DNA from 4 places in the Rahnella selenatireducens genome. Region 3 is predicted to be linked to each of the others. Evidence: predicted binding sites of a transcription regulator. Region 3 holds the regulator's gene; each other region holds the start of a gene.
What was found. The regulator CRP, encoded in region 3, controls carbon source genes, mostly activating them, when cyclic AMP is high. The targets are predictions, from matches to a motif close to ATGTGANNNNNNTCACAT.

Region 1 (3,214 bases), on a different contig from region 3:
TGATATCTTCCCAGCGGACTTTTTCGCTGACGTTTGCCTGGTTTTGGGAGCCATAACCGCCGCCTTCCCGTATGTAATCCAATTCCTGCGTGTTGGTGCCGGTACTGTGTTGCGGGTCCCGGTATTTGAACAACCAGTAAATCCCAAACAGAATGCCCGCGCCGCCGGACAGGTAAAACGACATTTCCCAGCCGTACACTGCCACGATGTAAGAGAGTGCCGGTGTTAACAACGCCAGCCCGATGTACTGTGCGCTGGAATAAATCGCCGTGGCACGCGCCCGTTCATGGTCCGGAAACCAGGTGGCAATAATCTTGGTATTTGACGGAAAGGAAGGGGCTTCGGCGATCCCAATCAGCGCGCGACATCCCAGTAGCATCAGGAAAGAGGCCGTGGCGGTGGTGAATAAGTGGTGTGAAGAGAATCCCATCAGGAACGTGAAAATACTCCAAAGAATAATGGCGCTACCGTACAAAATACGTGAGCCAATACGATCCAGAATGTAACCGACCGGGATCTGACTGGCGGCGTAGAACCAGGTAAACATCGAGAAAAGCAGCCCAAGCTGAGTGGCGCTGAGGTCAAATTCAGACTGTATTTTGCTTCCTGCGACAGACAAGTTGGCCCTGTCCATGTAGTTAATAGCCGTCACAATGAATAACAGCGAGAGAATAAAGAATCGCGACTTTGTGGGTTTCATTTGAGTGTCCTGGTCAGATTTTTGTTCTTAGTTTTAGTCAAACAAGGCAGGGGAACGCCCGCAGCATAGCGTTGAAGCCACGGGCAAAGGGTTGAATAAGATGTTTACAGCACGGCTAGCCAGCCGCCATCAACGTAGATGATCTGGCCATTAATGTAGTCAGAAGCTGAAGATGACAGGAAAACAGCGGTGCCAATCAGTTCCTGTGGTTTGCCCCAGCGCCTGGACGGATTGCTGGCTTTAACCCAGCTGTCGAATTCTTTGTTATCGATAAGCGCAGTATTCATGTCGGTGAGAATGTAACCGGGGCCGATGGCATTGGACTGAATGTTGAATTCTGCCCATTCGGCGGCCATCGAACAGGTGAGCATTTTGATACCACCTTTTGCCGCAGTATAGGGCGCGACGGTAGGGCGTGCTGCCTGGCTGGTCAGAGAGCCAATATTAATAATTTTTCCGCCGTTACCGCGTGCGATCATTCGTTTCGCGGCGGACCGTGAGACAATAAACGCGCTGGTCAGATTGGTATCAATTACGCGCTGCCACTGTTCCAGCTCCAGTTCGACCATTGGCTTGCGGTACTGGATCCCCGCGTTGTTGATCAGAATATCTACCCGCAGGCCTTGCGCTTCGAGTGCGGTAAAGGCCCTTTCCACGGCCTCTTCACTTGTGACGTCAAAGGCGAATCCATGCGCCTGATAGCCCTGATTGCGCAGCGTCTGGACCGAATCTTGCAATAATTCTTCTCGGATATCATTGAGGATCACACCGGCTCCTGCCGCTGCCAGCCCCTGTGCGTATGCAAAACCTAGCCCTCGTGCAGAGCCCGTGACTAATGCCGTTTTCCCGGTTAAATCAAATAATGCAGCAGACATGGTAAATCCTCATGGTGGGTTTTTAGGAAAGTATCATCAGAGTTAAACCTGTATGACATCATTCGTGTTTTAAAGTGATACATGAATATTTTTAAATCAATGACGATCAATTTTTTTTGCCACATACGTCACAAGTTTTTTCATGAATTTAATGGTAATCAAAATAAATGCCTATAAAACAATGAATTGGAATATAGCATAACACTATTTTGATCTGCTCCACAAAATTGTACGGATGAGTTTGGAGAAAAGTCTATCAATGTTATAACGAAAACTACTTGTAGGACGACATACGAATTGGTAAAGATAAATACCAGCAAAACCCTTGCAGTTCGATATAGGGTGAATTTAACGGGTCTGTAACAGACAAAATTAAGGAGTGAGTGTGAGCAATCTTAAAATCACCGCAGTGAAAACGATTCTGACGGCGCCAGGCGGTATTGATCTCGCGGTGGTGAAGGTAGAAACCAACCAGCCGGGCTTGTACGGTTTAGGCTGCGCGACATTTACGCAACGGATCCATGCCGTGAAAACCGCCATCGACGAATACATGGAACCCTTTTTAATCGGTAAAGACCCGACACGCATTGAAGACATCTGGCAGTCAGCGTGTGTGAGCGGCTACTGGCGCAGCGGGCCGATTATGAATAATGCGTTGTCTGGCGTGGACATGGCGCTGTGGGATATCAAAGGGAAACTGGCGGGAATGCCGGTTTACGAGTTACTTGGAGGAAAATGCAGGGATGGTATTCCGTTGTACGTCCATACCGATGGTGGGGACGAATTTGAAGTCGAAGATAATATTCGCGCCAAAATGGAAGAAGGCTACCAGTACGTGCGCTGCCAGATGGGGATGTACGGCGGAGCAGGGACCGATGATATGAAGCTCATCGCCACCCGTCTGGCGCGCGCGAAAAACATTCAACCAAAACGATCACCGCGCAATACCACACCGGGGATTTATTTTGATCCAGAATCCTACGTCAAAAGCGTGCCGCGTCTGTTTGATCATCTGCGAAATAAACTGGGATTCGGGATTGAGTTTATCCATGATGTTCATGAACGTGTGCAGCCAATAGCCTCTGTTCAGTTGGCGAAAACACTCGAGCAATATCAGCTGTTTTATCTTGAAGACCCGGTGGCACCGGAAAACATTGAATGGCTGAAAATGCTACGTCAACAGTCTTCTACACCAATTTCGATGGGCGAATTGTTTACCAATATCAATGACTGGAAGCCGCTGATCGCCCACAACCTGATTGACTATATCCGTTGTCATGTCAGTACTATCGGTGGGATTACACCCGCTAAGAAACTGGCTACGTTCAGCGAACTGCATGGTGTCCGGACTGCGTGGCACGGGCCGGGAGATATTTCCCCGGTGGGTGTGTGTGCCAATCTGCATCTGGATATGAGTGTGACCAATTTTGGTATTCAGGAATATACGCCTGTGAACGATGCCCTTCGTGAGGTGTTCCCGGGATGTGCTGAAATCGAGCAAGGCTATGCCTATCTGAGTGATCGGCCTGGGCTCGGCATTGATATCGATGAGAAGAAAGCGGCGCAGTATCCTTGCGTCGGCGGTATTCCCTCGTGGACGATGGCCCGCACACCGGATGGGACGGCGTCACGGCCTTAA
Region 2 (3,214 bases), on a different contig from region 3:
TGCGGAAGCGGAAAGCCTGCATCTCGCCGGTGAATCGGGCATCCGCGAAATTATCGTGCCAGCCGTCACGGCAGATCGCTTTCTCGGCATTCTCGCGCTTGCCAAAAACTATCCACAGATCCACGCCGCGCTGGGGCTGCATCCTTTATACATCGCGCAGCATAAAGAACAGGATCTCGAATTGCTCGAAGCGTTTCTCAGCCATCGGGATGCGCGGCTGGTCGCAGTGGGGGAGATTGGGCTGGATTTATACATGGAATCCCCGATGTTTGAACAACAACAGCGGTTGCTTAAAGCTCAGTTTTCCCTGGCAAAAAAAGAAAATCTGCCGGTCATTTTGCATTCACGTCGCAGCCACGATCAGCTCGCTGCGATGTTACGGCAGGCGAAACTGCCCGCGACCGGCGTGGTACACGGTTTTGCCGGAAGCCTTTCTCAGGCGCAGGCGTTTATCAAACTCGGTTATGCGATAGGCGTCGGCGGAACGATAAGTTACGAACGTGCGCAGAAAACCCGCCAGGTGATGGCGCAATTGCCACTCTCTTCTTTATTACTGGAAACCGATGCGCCGGACATGCCGTTGCAGGGTTTTCAGGGGCAGCCCAACCGGCCGGAACGCGCTGCGGCGGTGTTTGATGTGTTATGCGAATTGCGGACGGAATCTGCGCAAGAAATCGCCAACACACTGCTCGCCAATACCCGACGGGTTTTTCAGCTATCTGCACTGCAGTAATTCGGTTTGTTTTTTTTGTGATTTAAATAACATTATTGCTCACCCGCATTTCTTGCTACCTGTGCATTCTCAGCTGTGATGCAATTTATGTTCTCTTTAAAATGTTATTATTATAACATTGCCTGCAAGATCGCCAGTCGGCGTTCTCTGTATATCCGCCAAAACTTCGTTTGTCATGAATCGGGTATACACTCTTATCTGGATTAGACACTGAGCATAACGCCGTTAAAATGTGACTTGAGTCTCATTTTAATAAGCAACGTTGCAAACGGTTTTCATTTTGTGTGAAATACTGCACACAGGAACCTGATGTGACGTGTTCAAATAGTCACAATGAATTGGCATCAGCCAATCCAAGCGCGGTGAGAAGGATCTCAGTTGCCACGTAAGCCACAGGGTTTACGCACGCTATCTTCATGGAACCAAGTCCGCTCGCCAACGTGCAGAATTCTTTCCCCGATGTTAACCGTCGGAATGAATTCATGACTGTATGCTCAGTTCTGGCCGGTCGCTGGAATTGAAAATTGTTGGAGAGTTATATGACCGATTTAACCGCCGCAGCGCAACGTGCGCTGAACCTGATGGATTTAACCACGCTGAACGAAGACGACACCGATGCAAAAGTGATCGCGCTTTGTCACCAGGCAAAAAGCCCGGCAGGTAACACCGCTGCAGTCTGTATTTATCCTCGTTTTATCCCGATTGCGCGTAAAACTCTGCGTGAGCAAGGGACGCCAGATATCCGTATCGCCACCGTCACGAACTTCCCGCACGGTAATGACGATCTTGAAATCGCGCTGGCAGAAACCCGCGCCGCCATTGCTTACGGTGCCGACGAAGTTGACGTGGTATTCCCATACCGCGCACTGATCGCAGGTAACGAGCAAATCGGTTTTGAGATGGTTAAACAGTGCAAAGAAGCCTGTGCAGCCGCGAACGTTCTGCTGAAAGTGATCATCGAAACCGGTGAGCTGAAACAGGACGCGCTGATCCGCAAAGCCTCCGAAATTGCTATCAAAGCAGGCGCTGATTTCATCAAAACCTCAACCGGCAAAGTGCCTGAAAACGCAACATTACACAGTGCTGAACTGATGATGAGCGTGATTGCTGAGATGGGCGTGGGCAAAGACGTTGGTTTCAAACCGGCCGGTGGCGTGAAAACCGCTGAAGACGCTGCGCAATATCTGGCACTGGCTGACCGCTTGCTGGGCCGCGAATGGGCTGATGCACGTCACTTCCGTTTTGGCGCTTCAAGCCTGCTGGCAAGCCTGCTGACCACTCTGGGTCACGCTGGCCAGAAAGCCACCAGCAGCTATTAATCACCGATACACGAATTTTGCCGCGGCGCTGTTTAACAGCGCCCGGTATTCGCGTCCGTATGCGGCGCTCAGCTTAAGCAGGGGGATACCTTGTTTCTCGCACAAGAAATTATTCGAAAAAAACGTGATGGCCAGCCTTTAAGCGACGAAGAAATTCGTTTCTTTGTGAACGGTATTCGCGACAGTCAGGTTTCAGAAGGTCAGATTGCTGCACTGGCAATGACCATATATTTCAATGATATGACTATGAAAGAGCGCGTTTCGCTGACCATGGCGATGCGCGATTCCGGCACCGTGCTGGACTGGAAAAGCCTCAACCTGAACGGCCCTATTGTGGATAAACATTCCACCGGCGGCGTGGGTGACGTGACTTCCCTGATGTTAGGTCCGATGGTCGCTGCGTGCGGCGGTTATGTGCCGATGATTTCCGGCCGCGGGCTGGGTCATACCGGCGGTACGCTGGACAAACTCGAAGCCATTCCGGGCTTTGATATTTTCCCGGACGACAGCCGTTTCCGCAGCATTATTCAGGATGTCGGTGTGGCGATTATCGGCCAGACCAGCTCGCTGGCACCGGCAGACAAACGTTTCTACGCAACGCGTGATATTACCGCGACCGTGGATTCTATCCCGCTGATTACCGCGTCAATCCTCGCCAAAAAACTGGCAGAAGGGCTGGACGCGCTGGTCATGGACGTCAAAGTGGGCTCCGGCGCGTTTATGCCGACCTACCAGCTTTCAGAAGATCTGGCACAGGCGATTGTGGATGTGGCAAATGGCGCGGGTTGCAAAACCACGGCGCTGCTCACCGACATGAACCAGGTGCTGGCGTCCAGCGCCGGTAACGCAGTCGAAGTGCGCGAAGCCGTTCGCTTCCTGACCGGCGAATACCGCAATCCGCGCCTGCTCGAAGTCACGATGGCGCTGTGTGTGGAAATGTTGCTGTCCGGCGGACTGGCAAAAGACGACGCAGATGCCCGCAGCAAATTGCAGGCCGTTCTCGACAACGGCAAAGCGGCCGAAGTCTTTGGTCGCATGATTGCGGCGCAAAAAGGCCCGACCGATTTCATCGAACATTACGACCGTTATCTGCAACAGGCCACACTGACCAAGCCGGTGTATGCCGAAACTCAGGGCATTGTCAGTGCGATGGATACGCGTG
Region 3 (3,214 bases):
AAGGCGATGCGCGCGCCGTTCGGCTTGCAGGACAGGCTTTGCCTGCTCAATATCGATACGCTGCCAGAGGCGGAATATTGCGTGCTTTATTCGCAGAAATCGCCGCTGACTTTTGCCGCGCGGCGATTTCTGGATTTACTGCGAAGTCAGTGCCAGTCGTATCGCTGGTGGTGACTTATTCGGCGTTCACTACTTCAAAACTGTGGGTGATCGTCGCGGCTTTGCCCAGCATCAGGGAAACAGAGCAATATTTTTCCGCAGAAAGGCTGACCGCGCGTTCCACAATTTTATCCGTCAGGTCTTTACCGGTGACGATAAAATGCAGGTTGATGTGCGTGAACAGACGCGGCGCTTCTTCACGGCGCTGAGACGTCAGTTTCACTTCGCAGTCACGCACGTCGTTGCGGCCTTTTTGCAAAATAGACACCACATCAATCGCGCTGCAACCACCCGCTGACATCAGCAACATTTCCATCGGGCTTGGGGCTTTGTCGCCCGCATTACCATCCATTGTGATCTGATGGCCCGACGCTGACTCACCTAAAAACGTCAGCCCTTCTACCCATTTTACGCGTGCGTGCATGTGCTCTTCTCCCGGTGGATAAATTCGTCAAATTTTCCCCTCAGACTACCCTTTCACCCAAAAACTGGCAACGTAACCCGATCGCCATCATGCTGAAGCGAGACAACAGAAGACAGCATTGCAAACCTGTGTTACAAACAAAGCCGAAACATACTTTCCAGTAAATTGCGGTGACGGTTTTTGCGGTTTAAGAACAGAACCCACGGTGTTAACAGCAATAATCAGGCTGTTTCACTCCGACATCCGCTTGCAGCATTTCTGGGGAGTTATATGCTGAAAGGGCGCTTTTTAAAGTAAGTGCCGTACAGGGAACTCTGAGCCCTGTGATTTTGGGCAGCGATAACAACAGAGGATAATAGCAAATGGTTCTCGGCAAGCCACAAACAGACCCGACTCTCGAATGGTTCCTGTCTCACTGTCATATACATAAGTATCCTTCTAAAAGTACGCTGATTCACCAGGGTGAAAAAGCCGAAACGCTGTACTACATCGTGAAAGGGTCGGTTGCCGTCCTGATTAAAGATGAAGAAGGCAAAGAAATGATACTGTCATACCTTAACCAAGGTGACTTCATCGGCGAGCTGGGACTCTTCGAAGAAGGGCAGGAACGCAGTGCTTGGGTTCGTGCTAAAACTGCCTGCGAAGTGGCTGAAATTTCTTATAAAAAATTCCGCCAGCTGATTCAGGTAAACCCGGATATTCTGATGCGTCTTTCCGCGCAGATGGCAAACCGTCTGCAAGTGACGTCAGAGAAAGTCGGCAACCTTGCCTTCCTCGACGTAACAGGCCGTATCGCGCAAACTTTGCTTAATCTGGCCAAACAGCCTGATGCAATGACCCATCCGGACGGGATGCAAATCAAGATCACCCGTCAGGAAATCGGCCAAATCGTCGGTTGTTCACGTGAAACAGTCGGACGTATTCTCAAAATGCTGGAAGATCAGAGCCTGATCTCCGCACACGGTAAAACGATTGTCGTTTACGGTACACGTTAATCCCTCAGAAATTGGCGCGACAGTTGACTGTCGCGCCTTTTTTATGGGCTAAGCTTTACCCATGACGCTATGGCGAAGACTGTTCTATCATCCCGAAGTTAACTACGCGCTGCGCCAGACGCTGGTGTTGTGCCTGCCTGTCGGTATTTGCTGGCTGTTTGGCAATCTGCAAATGGGTCTGCTGTTCTCGCTGTGCCCGGCCTGTTGCAACGTCGCCGGTCTCGATACCCCGCACAAACGCTTTTTTAAACGCCTGATCGTCGGCGGTTCGCTGTTTGCCGTCAGCAGTATCCTTTTGCAGGTGATGCTCGAAAACTGGCACATTCCCCTGCCGCTCATCATGTTAACGCTGGCTTTACTGCTCGGCGTCACCGGCGAAATCAGCCCGCTGCACGCACGCCTGTTGCCGGGCGCGCTGGTGGCCACCATCTTCACACTGAGTATGGTCGGCGTGAGGCCGATGTGGCAGGCACCGGCGCTGTTTGCTGCCGGAACCGCCTGGTACGGGCTGTTTAACTGGGCATGGTTCCGTATTTCCGAAGAACAACCTATGCGCGAAACGCTCAGCCAGCTGTATTTGCAGCTGGCGGATTATTTCGAGGCCAAATACAGCCTGCTGACGCAACATATCGACCCCGAAACAGCCCTTCCCCCGTTGCTCAAGCGCCAGCAGCAGGTCATCGATCTGATTGCGTTGCTCTATCAGCAGCTGCATATGTTGCCGCATCATGAACACCACAATAACCACAAGCGGCTGTTCCAGCGTTTTCAGGTTGCACTCGATTTGCAGGAACACATCACGGTCAGCCTGCATCAGCCGGAAGAAGTGCAGAAACTGGTGGAAGAAAGCCACGCAGAAGCGGTGATCCGCCGGAATGCGCAGGTAATTTCCGCTCGTCTGCGCGTGATTGCGGACGATATTCTTTATCACCGATTCTCCGAGCGTTTCACCATGGCGAATGAACTGGCGGCGCTGGAAAAAATTGCGGCGCAGAACCCGCAGAATCCGGTCGGCCAGTTCTGTTATTACCATTTCAGCCGTATCGCACGACTGCTGCGGACGCAGCGCCCGCTGTATCGCCGCGATCTGATGAACTCCCAGCCGCGCCTGCCTTTCTGGCCTGCGGTGAAAAGCTACCTGTCTTTTAAATCCTCGGCCCTGCGCAATGCCGCACGTCTGGGTCTGATTCTGGCGATCGGCAGCAGCCTTGGGTTGTTCTTCAATCTGCCAAAACCCTACTGGATTTTGCTGACGATCATGCTGGTCAGCCAGAACGGTTATAACGCCACGCGTGTGCGTATCCAGCACCGTGCGCTCGGCACGCTGGCCGGTCTGCTGATTGCCGCCGGATTGCTGAAACTGGAGATGCCGGAAGGCATCACGCTGATTTGTATGCTGGTGGTGACATTGATCTCCTACACGGTACTGCGCAAAAACTACGGGCTGGCGATGGTCGGCATGACGGTCACCGCCGTTTATACACTGCAGTTGCTGGCAATGAACGGCATCCATTTTCTGGTGCCGCGACTCATCGACACATTGATTGGTTGTGCGCTGGCCTTCGGCGGTACCATCTGGCTGTGGCCGCAATGGCAAAGTGGCCTGATGCGCCAGAACGCCCATCAGGCGCTGGAA
Region 4 (3,214 bases), on a different contig from region 3:
ACTGCGCTGAAAACGCCTTCTGCGGATTACACGTCTGATACCGAATATTCAGATGCGATCGGCAAAGCCAACCGCGGGCTGAGCAACTCACTCAACAACGTGCTGTCTGTGCGTTCAGAGTTGGGTACTCAGATGAGCGAACTGGATAATCTGGATACGCTCGGCGATAACCGCGACGTGGCAAACTCGACCAAACTCAGTAATCTGGTCGATACCGAATGGACATCCGCAATTTCGACATACACGCTACAACAGGTTGCGCTTCAGGCCTCTTACAAAACCTACAGCGCCATGCAGGGGATGTCCCTGTTCCAGATGAATTCGTAATTCTTCCGGCGCGTCACCTGACGCGCCCGCTTACTCTCTTCGTTATCGACTGCCGTCTGTGGCTAAAGCAGACACGCAGACCCTTTTCTGATTGTACTTAAACCGGGTACCTTCAGCTTTGTATGTCACTTTTTCTAAGGTTGAAGTGACATACGCTTTTTCCTCTTCATATTCCGAACTGGCTCAGCGTTGGCGCCTTCGCTCACCCGGGTCACATACTTATTGCATGCTCCCGGGAATTCGTTCAGTTGCCGCCTTGATCCAATCCGGACTATTTCGAGGAAAAGGTGATCAATGAAACGGACTAATGACCAAATAAGGTGAGCAGGACGGGGAACAGGAACGGGGCGAGGAGGGAAGTGATAATCCCGCAAATCACCAGCGCCAGCGAGCTGAAAGCGCCTTCCTGATAATCCATTTCTGCGCAGCGGGCGGTGCCGAGTGCGTGAGAGGCGGTGCCCATCGCCAGACCGCGCGAGGCTTTGGTGGTGATCTTCAGCACGTTCAGAATGCTGTGGCCGAAAACTGCGCCCAGGATCCCGACAAAAATAACGCACACGGCGCTGATGGCCGGAATACCGTGAATGGATTGCGCGGTAGCCATCGCAATCGGCGTGGTGACGGATTTAGGCATCACTGACGCGGCTATTTCCGGCGTCGCCCCCATCCATAACGCAATCGCGGTCCCGGTGGTCATCGCCACAATGCTGCCGATAAAACAGATACTGATGATGGATTTCCACCGTGCGCGGATCTGGTGCAGTTGCTCGTAAAGGGGAAACGCCAGCGCGACGACGGCGGGTTGCAGCAAATCATTGAGAATTTTACTGCCGGCAAAATAGCGGGTGTAAGGGATATTCGTGACCAGCAGCAGAGGGATGATAATCACCATCGACATCAGCAGCGGATTGAGTAATGGCATTTTGAGTTTGATCGCCAGTTTGCGGGCGGCGAAAAACACCAGCAGCGTCAGCGGAAGTGACCACAGAATATCAATCATTTTTCTTCTCCGCCTTGTCAGTCACCGCACCGCGACCACCGTGAATATAATGGGAACAATAGGCGACGACCAGCAACACAATAATCGTACTCACCAGGCAAGACACCACCAGCGGGCCGAACTGTGTACGCAGCTGTTCGTAGTAGTTCATCACCCCGACGCCGATGGGCACGAACAGCAACGCCATATAGCGGATGAGAACATTGCAGCCCGGTTTGACCCATTTAAACGGCAGAATTTGCGTGGAAAGTAGCCCGAAAAGGATGAGCATCCCGATGATGCTGCCGGGAATAGTGATCGGTAAAAGAGATGAAATCGCGTTCCCGGCGAACAGACAGAGGTATATCAGGATAAATGCCCGGATATAGTGGAAAGCCAGAGATAATGCGTTGCTCATAGTGATTTGCCCGCTTGAATGATGTATTCATCATACAATTAAGATGTGATCTACGCCACATAAGCAAGTATGAAATTTAGGAATGAAGTGTATTCCATCTCGGTGTTTAAGAAACGGGGAAAACGTATTTGATTTTTGGGCTGGTAGCCCAACGCCCACAGTTTAAAGTCGAGCGCATTTCTTAAATAGATCGAGAAATTTTCGGTTTTTCAATTGCAGTGATCTCTTAACGCGCCCTTTGGGCCAGTTTGGGCGGCGAGCCCAAGGTGTTAAATTTGTCTTTGTTTTTAAGCCTGTTTGTGCGGCAACCCACCCTCCGGCATCACAACCCGGGTGCTTTCCACATCGATGTCGTCAACTGCCTGTCAACAAGCCTCAGCTGATCCGCATACACTTCCTGCCAGTTGGCCTTCTGCACCAGGTATTTCGCGTGATTCACCACATCAGGCTGATATTCCCGTTCCCAGCGCACCAGCGCTTCTCCGGTCTCGGCCAGCGAGGCATAAACGCCTGCCGCGACACCTGCCGCAATCGCGCAGCCTAACGCAGTGGCTTCTTTTACGACCGGTACGTTAACCGGAACGCCGGTGACGTCACTCAGAATCTGACACCACAATTTTCCTTTTGAACCGCCGCCTGAAAACACCAGCGATTTTGCGCGCACGCCGGAAAAACTGGCGATCATATCCAGATTACAGGCCGAGACGATGGCGGCGTTTTCCTCCAGCGCGCGGAACAACGTCGGTTTGTTGCACTTTTCCGGATCGATAGACAGATTGATAAACGACGGTGCGGCGTGATACCAGTTCTTAAAATGCATTGCGTCGGAGAAGACCGGCGTAACGCCCCATGAACCCACCGGCACACGGGCAGCCATATCTTCGAGCAGGCTGTAGGCATCCACACCCAACCGCCCGGCGAGGGTTTTCTCTTCGGTGCAGAACGCATCGCGGAACCAGCGCATCGTCAGGCCGGTAAAGAAACTGATGGATTCGGCCTGCGCCATGCCGGGAATGACGTGCGGATTGACGCGGATGTTCATCTCCGGATCGGTGACCGGCTGCGGTAAATTCACAATCTGCTGCCAGAAAGTGCCGCCTAAAACGGCAGTCTGGCCGGGGCGCACCAGCCCTAAACCGAGCGTACCGAGCTGGGCATCGCCGCCGCCCATGCCGACGGGCGTGCCGGCTTTCAGGCCGCTGAGTTCCGCTGCGCTGGCAGTCACGTAACCCAGACGCGTGCCGGTTTCGGCGACGGGGGATAACATATCGGCGCGCAGCCCGGCCATGTCTAAAAGCTCCGGCCGCCAGTTGCGGGTCGCCAAATCTAGCATACCGGTGGTGCCGGCGTTAGACGGGTCAACCGCCAGCTCGCCGCTGAGCATATATGCCAGCCAGTCGCTGATCATGGTGACTGTCGCGGCCTGACGATAAATGTCGGGCCGGTGGTGCGCAAGCCACAGCAGGCGCGGCATGGCGCTTAGCGCCAGC

Region 1: the regulator CRP is predicted to act here: its motif matches at 1,783-1,800, upstream of ACLBVC_RS04980 (enolase C-terminal domain-like protein).
Region 2: the regulator CRP is predicted to act here: its motif matches at 1,016-1,033, upstream of deoC (deoxyribose-phosphate aldolase).
Region 4: the regulator CRP is predicted to act here: its motif matches at 1,768-1,785, upstream of ACLBVC_RS10075 (CidA/LrgA family protein).

Annotation. Positions count from the first base shown of each region.
Region 1 is NZ_JBKEZJ010000002.1:366,066-369,279, reverse strand. Features, by position in the region: gene ACLBVC_RS04990 (MFS transporter) at 1-700, opposite strand, end outside; gene ACLBVC_RS04985 (SDR family oxidoreductase) at 805-1,575, opposite strand; gene ACLBVC_RS04980 (enolase C-terminal domain-like protein) at 1,961-3,214, shown strand.
Region 2 is NZ_JBKEZJ010000004.1:210,870-214,083, forward strand. Features, by position in the region: gene ACLBVC_RS08755 (TatD family hydrolase) at 1-733, shown strand, start outside; gene deoC (deoxyribose-phosphate aldolase) at 1,273-2,052, shown strand; gene deoA (thymidine phosphorylase) at 2,143-3,214, shown strand, end outside.
Region 3 is NZ_JBKEZJ010000006.1:326,727-329,940, reverse strand. Features, by position in the region: gene ACLBVC_RS12900 (LysR substrate-binding domain-containing protein) at 1-174, shown strand, start outside; gene ACLBVC_RS12895 (OsmC family protein) at 176-583, opposite strand; gene crp (cAMP-activated global transcriptional regulator CRP) at 946-1,578, shown strand; gene ACLBVC_RS12885 (YccS/YhfK family putative transporter) at 1,640-3,214, shown strand, end outside.
Region 4 is NZ_JBKEZJ010000005.1:57,202-60,415, forward strand. Features, by position in the region: gene flgL (flagellar hook-associated protein FlgL) at 1-327, shown strand, start outside; gene ACLBVC_RS10070 (CidB/LrgB family autolysis modulator) at 632-1,327, opposite strand; gene ACLBVC_RS10075 (CidA/LrgA family protein) at 1,320-1,724, opposite strand; gene lsrK (autoinducer-2 kinase) at 2,047-3,214, opposite strand, start outside.